DNA from 3 places in the Streptomyces sp. V3I7 genome. Region 3 is predicted to be linked to each of the others. Evidence: riboswitches for the same ligand, from Rfam matches in the RefSeq annotation. Region 3 holds a riboswitch; each other region holds the start of a gene.
What was found. A riboswitch is a leader RNA that binds a small molecule or an ion and turns the genes downstream of it on or off. The one in region 3 is predicted to bind cyclic di-AMP.
Positions count from the first base shown of each region.

Region 1 (2,253 bases), 3.1 Mb from region 3:
CGACGGAGTTGCTCCAGCGGGTGTTGGCGCTGTCCACGCCACGCCGCACCGACGCCTCGTCCATCACGTCGTCGTGGTACAGCGTCGCGAGATGGGTCAGTTCCACGACCACCGCCGACGGCACGACACCCGGCGCGTACGGGTCACCGAACTGCGCCGCGAGCATCACGAGCAGCGGCCGGAAGCGCTTTCCACCTGCCAGCACCAGGTGTCGCGCTGCCTCTGTTATGAACGCGACCTCGCTCTTGGTCGCCTCCAGCAGACCTTCCTCGACAGCCGTCAATCCGGCCTGGATATCGGCTTCCAAGGCCTCGTCCCGCACGCTCAGCCCGAACGTCCCGACGACGGTCACGGAGGATCTCCTGTCTGCAGGTGCCTGCTGGCGCTTTTACGGCTTGTCCGAACTGCTGGCGATTACGCGCTTTGTCGATTGGTCGCAGCCATCACACAAGTCAGCGTATCTGGTCAGGTTTCGATCACCGATATCACCCACCCACCCCCACCCCCGACTTCACCCGAGCGGGAGGTACCCCCACCGCCCGAGCCCTACCGGATCACGACCGCTATGTCCTTGATGGTTCGAAATGAACCGATATTCAACGACCCAACGGGATGCACCCCGCTTCGCCACCCCACCCGCCCGCCTGGCGCACTCCTTACCCGACGACACCCCCACCACACCCCACCCGCCCCTGCCAGCGTGACGAACGTCTCCCGCCACCCGCGCACCCACGTGACACCTTCCGCCAGAGAGGCGACCCCTGCCCCATTCCATACCCCTCTGTCCGATTTGCCGCTCTTGCTATTCCAATTCCCCTTATCCCCTTTAGTGAGACATAAGGTCCACTGCCGTCGCCCGTGAATTGGGTCACCCGCACGACATGAGTGCATATGCACGACACTTCGGACACCGACCCTCATCCCCCTTGTCGTGCACGGCAGTTGAGCTTCCCCGCCCCAAAAGGATCAAGAACCCCATAACCCTCGCACCAAGGTCATTTCGGACGAGAAGTGATTCGGGCACTTGTTCCGGACATGTGCTCTCGCATAACTTCCCGGCCTGTCGGGCGGACGCCTAATCCTGCCGCCGCCCTTCGTGACCCATCGACACATCGACGAACTCGCGTACGGCAGGAGCGGGGGACCCAGATCAGTCGCCGGACCGGACGGCCCATGCCGCACCGGTACGGCTCGGGGTGAAGTCGTGCCGCCTGACGGCGGCGCGGCCGGGCACCTCCCCGCCCGAACCCGACAGCTCACCTCGCAGGCGCCGGAGAGGAAGTCCGCCATGTCCGCTGCCCAGCAGCACCGCCGTACCCGCACCAACCGCATCGCCCGCGCCGCCGCCGTGGCCGGCACCGGCGCCGCCGTGCTCGCCGTCTCGCTGATCGGCGCCACCGGCGCCTCCGCGGCCACGCCCACCCAGGCCAAGACGGCCGCCGCGGCCACCGTCTACCCCAACAACCTCGACGGCTGGATCCGCGAGTCGCTCCACGTGATGGCCCAGAAGGGCATCCCGGGCACCTACAACGGCATCTACCGCAACATCATCCGCGAGTCCTCGGGCAACCCGAACGCCATCAACCTGTGGGACTCCAACGCCGCGAAGGGCATCCCGTCCAAGGGCCTGCTCCAGGTGATCAACCCGACGTTCAACACGTACCACGTGTCCGGTACGTCCTGGAACATCTACGACCCGGTCGCGAACATCACCGCCGCGTGCAACTACGCCGCCGCGCGCTACGGCACGATAGACAACGTCTTCGGCGCGTACTGACGGGTCGACACCCCCTGAGCCCCCGCGATGCCGGCCCGACCGACCGGGCCGGCGTCGTCAGCTCCGGGGAAAGCTCCAGGGAAACAGTCTTTCGAGGACGACGGCGATGCCGTCGTCCTCGTTCGACGTGGTGACCTCGTCGGCCACCGCCTTGAGTTCCGGATGGGCGTTGGCCATCGCCACCCCGTGGGCCGCCCAGGCGAACATGGGGAGGTCGTTGGGCATGTCCCCGAAGGCGACGGCGTGTCCGGCGCTCAGCCCCAGATGGCCGGCGGCGAGCGCCAGCCCGGTCGCCTTGGTGACCCCGCAGGGCTGGAGCTCCACCGTGCCGGGCCCCGACATGGTGACCGTCGCCAGCGAGCCCACGACCGCGCGCGCCGTCGCCGCCAACTCGTCGTCGGACAGCGTGTGATGGCGCAGCAGCACCTTGCTGATCGGCTCGCACCACAGGTCGTCGCGCCGCTGGACCCGTACCG
Region 1 covers NZ_JAUSZK010000001.1:3,901,798-3,904,050, reverse strand. Annotated here, with positions in the region: gene QFZ74_RS18285 (polyprenyl synthetase family protein) at 1-352, opposite strand, end outside; cyclic di-AMP (ydaO/yuaA leader) riboswitch at 1,104-1,283, shown strand; gene QFZ74_RS18280 (transglycosylase SLT domain-containing protein) at 1,289-1,777, shown strand; gene QFZ74_RS18275 (HAD family hydrolase) at 1,835-2,253, opposite strand, start outside.
Region 1: linked by a shared signal. The riboswitch ahead of QFZ74_RS18280 (transglycosylase SLT domain-containing protein) and the one ahead of QFZ74_RS03960 (C40 family peptidase) in region 3 are both predicted to bind cyclic di-AMP.

Region 2 (2,253 bases), 2.0 Mb from region 3:
GGGGAGGTCGCTGGCCTCGGAGGCGGCGTGGGCGACGGCGAGGGAGACGCCGAGGATGGCGTTGGCGCCGAGCGAGCCCTTGTTGTCGGTGGCGTCCAGGTCGAACATGGCCTGGTCGATCAGGCGCTGCTCGGTGGCGTCGTAGCCGACGAGCTCCGGTCCGATCTGCTCGATCACGGCGAGGACGGCCTTCTCGACGCCCTTGCCCTGGTAGCGGTTGGGGTCACCGTCGCGGAGCTCGATGGCCTCGAAGGCGCCGGTGGAGGCGCCGGACGGAACGGCGGCACGACCCGTGCTGCCGTCGTCGAGGCCGACCTCGACCTCGACCGTGGGGTTGCCTCGGGAGTCCAGGATTTCCCGGGCTACGACGACGTCGATGGACGGCACGAGCATCTCCTTCTTGGGATGTGACGCTGGGAGTGCGGGGCGCGGGGGCCTCGATGGCCCGGTCCGTGCCCTGCGACTAGAGCCTAACCGCCCGGGGGTGCGGGTCGGCCGACCGACCGCCCCCTGGACACGGCGACCGTAGTACACATTGTTTCCGGGCGGAACAAAGGGGCTGGGGGCGGGTGCAGGCGGGGGAGCATGAGGCGGAAGCAGGGAGCACCGGAAAAAGCAGACCCCGCCCCGGCACGCATGGGGGAATGCGCACGGGGCGGGGAGACTTGGGGGGCGGCTGCTACTTCAGGTGCAGCTGCTGGCCCGGGTAGATGAGGTCGGCGTCCTCGACGATGTCCTTGTTCAGCTCGAACAGCTTCTTCCAGCCGCCCTCGACCTTGTGCTTCTCGGCGATCGAGCCGAGGGTGTCGCCCTTGACGACCTTGTACTCGCCGTCACCCTTCTTGACCTTCTTGCCGGTCGGGGTGCTGACGGTCTTGCTCGCGGCCGGGCGGTCGGTGGAGCGCGTGGCGGCCTGCGGCTCGGCGGCGCGGGCGGTGGTGTCCGGGGTGCTGGTGCTGGTGCCCGCGTTCGTGCCGGTTCCGGTGCTGGTGCTCGTGCTGCCGGAGGTGCCGCCGTTGTACGGGGTGCTCGACAGGCCCGTGCCGCAGTTCGGCCAGGCGCCCTTGCCCTGGGCGGCGAGGACCTTCTCGCCTATCTCGATCTGCTGGGACTTGGTGGCCTTGTCGGCGGTGGCGGCGTACTGCGTGCCGCCGTACGCGGCCCAGGTGGAGGCGGAGAACTGCAGACCGCCGTAGAAGCCGTTGCCAGTGTTGATGGACCAGTTACCGCCGGACTCGCACTGGGCGACGGCGTCCCACTCGGAGGCGGTGGCGGCGGAGGCGTTGCCGGCCGCCATCAGCGGAGCGGCGACGGCGGTGCCGGCGACGCCGGCGAGTGCGAGGGCGCGGATGGCCTTGGCCGGACGGCGGTGCTTGCCCTTGCTGGAAAACAGCATGGATCGATCCCCTCACCGACGCCTGCGAGGTGAGCTGTCGGGTTCGGGCCGGTTGAGTTGCCCGGCCACATCCCTCACGGGACATGGCTTCACCCCGAGCCGGTCACGGCATCAACTGCCGGTTCCGGCACTTACCTTGGGTCCCCCGCTCCTGCCTACGGCGCTTGACGCGACGACTGTTCCCGTACGGCCGCTGGCAGGACTCGGCGTTGCGGCAGCCGGGGCTCGTGGTGACGAGCGGACATGACCGTAGACACGCGATCCGCCGAATTCCAAAGACGATCAGGGCTTCTGAGACTCATCCCACACTTTCACCAAACGGGACATTTAACGCCTAAACGGGGCGTCAACTCCCGCCCCATTTCGCCCGTTCAGGAATCGAAATGCAGGGTCTGACCGGGGGCGATGTGGCTCGGGTCGTCGCCGATGACCTTCTTGTTGCCGGCGTACAGCGCGCGCCATCCGCCGTCCACGTCAAGGGAGTCGGCGATGGACGCGAGGGAGTCACCCTCGCGGACGGTGTAGGCGTGCCGCCCGGCGGAGTGAGCATTCACCCCCTTCGCGTCACTCGTCCCGCTTTCCTCCGCGCTGACGCCACGGTGCCGCCCGCCGCCGACCGACCCGGTGTCGACCAGGCTCCAAGTGCTGCCACTGCGCCACGCGTTGTCGGATTCTTCGGCGCCACGGGAGACCGAGGGCGAACCGTCGCCCGTCCGCGCCTCACTCTTCGCACCGGAAGACGACGACTTGCCGGACTTGCCCGCATTATCGGAGTCGGTCGAGCCGTCACCGACTGCCGCGTCACCCCTCGGTGAGTGCGAGTCCGACGGCGAGGCGTGAGACGCGGAATCGGACGC
Region 2 covers NZ_JAUSZK010000001.1:2,785,107-2,787,359, forward strand. Annotated here, with positions in the region: gene eno (phosphopyruvate hydratase) at 1-393, opposite strand, end outside; gene QFZ74_RS12860 (transglycosylase family protein) at 680-1,396, opposite strand; cyclic di-AMP (ydaO/yuaA leader) riboswitch at 1,401-1,569, opposite strand; gene QFZ74_RS12865 (transglycosylase family protein) at 1,768-2,253, opposite strand, start outside.
Region 2: linked by a shared signal. The riboswitch ahead of QFZ74_RS12860 (transglycosylase family protein) and the one ahead of QFZ74_RS03960 (C40 family peptidase) in region 3 are both predicted to bind cyclic di-AMP.

Region 3 (2,253 bases):
CGCCGCCGCTCTCGGAATACGCCAACGCGAGTAAGAACTCGCGCAGTTGGCCGTCGGTCACTCCGTAGATGTCCAGGAGTGACCGCACGTCCGCCGGTTTCACGCCGCTCGCGCCCGTCTCGATACGGCTCACCTTCGACTGGTGCCAGCCCACCAGCCGGGCCGCCTCGCCGCTCGTGAGACAGGCGCCGGCACGCAGGGCACGCAATTCGGCACCCAGTTTCCGCCGGCGCACCGCGGGACCGTGCTGCATGGGCTCCTCCCTACCTCTTCCGAGGCGCCCGAATACGCTCCGCCGTCGCAGAGTTCACCGCATTGGGCGACAGATATATGCATATCTTGGTGGATCGCCCCTCTGACCGACGTGGCAGTGGCAGTCTGGCGACGAGCACCAGTCCGGGACCGTACTCGAACCATCCGCTCCTTGGCGGGCCGCGGTTCCGTGGGAAAGGGACGGCGTCGCCATGGCAGACCATCTGGAAGCATCCCTCACGCTGCCGAGCGATCCCGCCTCGGTCTCCGCCGCCCGCACCTATGTCGTGGGCACGCTCGCGGAGTGGGGGCTGGCGTCGGACACGGACGTCGTCGACACCGTCCGGCTGATCGTCTCCGAACTGGCCACCAACGCCGTACAGCACACCCTCGGGCAGTCACCCACCTTCACGGTGGACGTCGCCCTCGATCGTGACGAACGGCTGCGCATCGGTGTGACGGACAGCCACCCGCGCCTGCCGAAGAGACTTCCCGCCGCCGTCCAGCAGGACAACGGGCGCGGGATGGTCATCATCCGCTGCCTTACCGCCGAGTGCGGCGGCAGGATGCGCATCCGGCCCACCCGCGAGGGCGGCAAGACCGTCTCCATCGAGCTGCCGTGGGTGGTGACGGCGCCCCGGGAAGGCGCCGCCGCCGACAGAAAAGGCCGGGTCAGCTGACCCGGCCGTACCAGACGTTCCTCGTCCAGATCTTCTGGAGTCTGACCACGTCCCCGGTCTTCGGAGCGTGCCAGATCCGGCCCTTACCGGCGTAGATGCCGACGTGGTAGACGCTGGACCCGGAATGGAAGAAGACCAGGTCCCCGGCCTTGCGGTGGCCGGCCGAGACGTGGCGTGTGCGGTTGTACTGCTGGGCGGCCGTACGCGGCAGGCGCTTGCCCGCCTTCTTGAACGAGTACAGCGTCAGCCCGGAGCAGTCGAAGCGGCGAGGTCCGGTGGCACCCCACAAGTACGGGGCACCCCTCTTGGACGCGGCGATCTGGAGTGCCTTGTGTGCCGTCGTGGCGGCAGCGGCTTCGGCGGTGAGGCCCGGCACGACGATGGAGCCGCTCACCGCGGCGATGGTGAGCGCCGAGGCGGTACCCGCCCGGAACACAAGCGACGGGACACGATTGAGCGCGGTCATACGCAACCCTTCGTCAGCCGCCTGTGAAGGATGACCTGTCGGATTCGGGCTGGCGAAGTTGCCCGGTCGCGTTCCCGCGACTTCACCCCAAGGACCGCTCACCGCGGACGGACGTCCGCTGCGGCGACCCGTCTTGCCTGGGTCCTCCACTCCTGCCGATCCACTTCCGTCGACCGGTCGTCCGGGCGGCGGCAGGACTCGGCGTCCGCCCGGACCGCCCCGCCGCGGTGGCGGGGGCTTGTCGTCAGACACGGATCTTCACTCACGGAAGTCCGAAAATCCGAGTGGAACCGGGCATTTGTGGAGTTGCTCACTGGGCGCCCGTTCGGGTGGACACTGCCCCGTACGGGTCTCCGGGTCCGGGGGTGACGCACCCCCGGACCAGCGCGGAAGCACTTCGGCGCCCCCTTCGCGCGCGCACGCCGTGCAACCCGCACGGTGCCAAAAAAGGATGGTCGTCTACTCCGAACAGGGGTACGTCATTTGGTCCGTTTCGTCATAGTCGTGTCGCGTCGATTCCGGCCGTGCCGAGCGGGGCGGTGTCAGTGCGTGCGGTCGGGCGGCGGCGGCACGCTCACCCGGGCCGTTCGGCGCTCGCCGTCCAGGACGCGCAGCGCCCGCGCCAAGGTGGCGTTGTGCAGCTCGGTCTCGCCGCGACGGTGCATCAGCGCGAGCGCGTCCCGCAGCGCGACGGCCGTGCGGACCAGGGCCTGCGCGGCCCGCAGTCCGCCGTACGTCCCCGTGTTGCCGGCCGGGTTGATCCGGCCCAGCAGATCGACCGCCTCCAGGTAACGGTCGATCAACTCGCCCTCGGCGCGGGTCAGCGCGGGCAGGGGCGGCAGTTCCGGCGGCAGC
Region 3 covers NZ_JAUSZK010000001.1:820,900-823,152, reverse strand. Annotated here, with positions in the region: gene QFZ74_RS03970 (helix-turn-helix transcriptional regulator) at 1-253, opposite strand, end outside; gene QFZ74_RS03965 (ATP-binding protein) at 465-932, shown strand; gene QFZ74_RS03960 (C40 family peptidase) at 925-1,398, opposite strand; cyclic di-AMP (ydaO/yuaA leader) riboswitch at 1,402-1,612, opposite strand; gene QFZ74_RS03955 (hypothetical protein) at 1,941-2,253, opposite strand, start outside.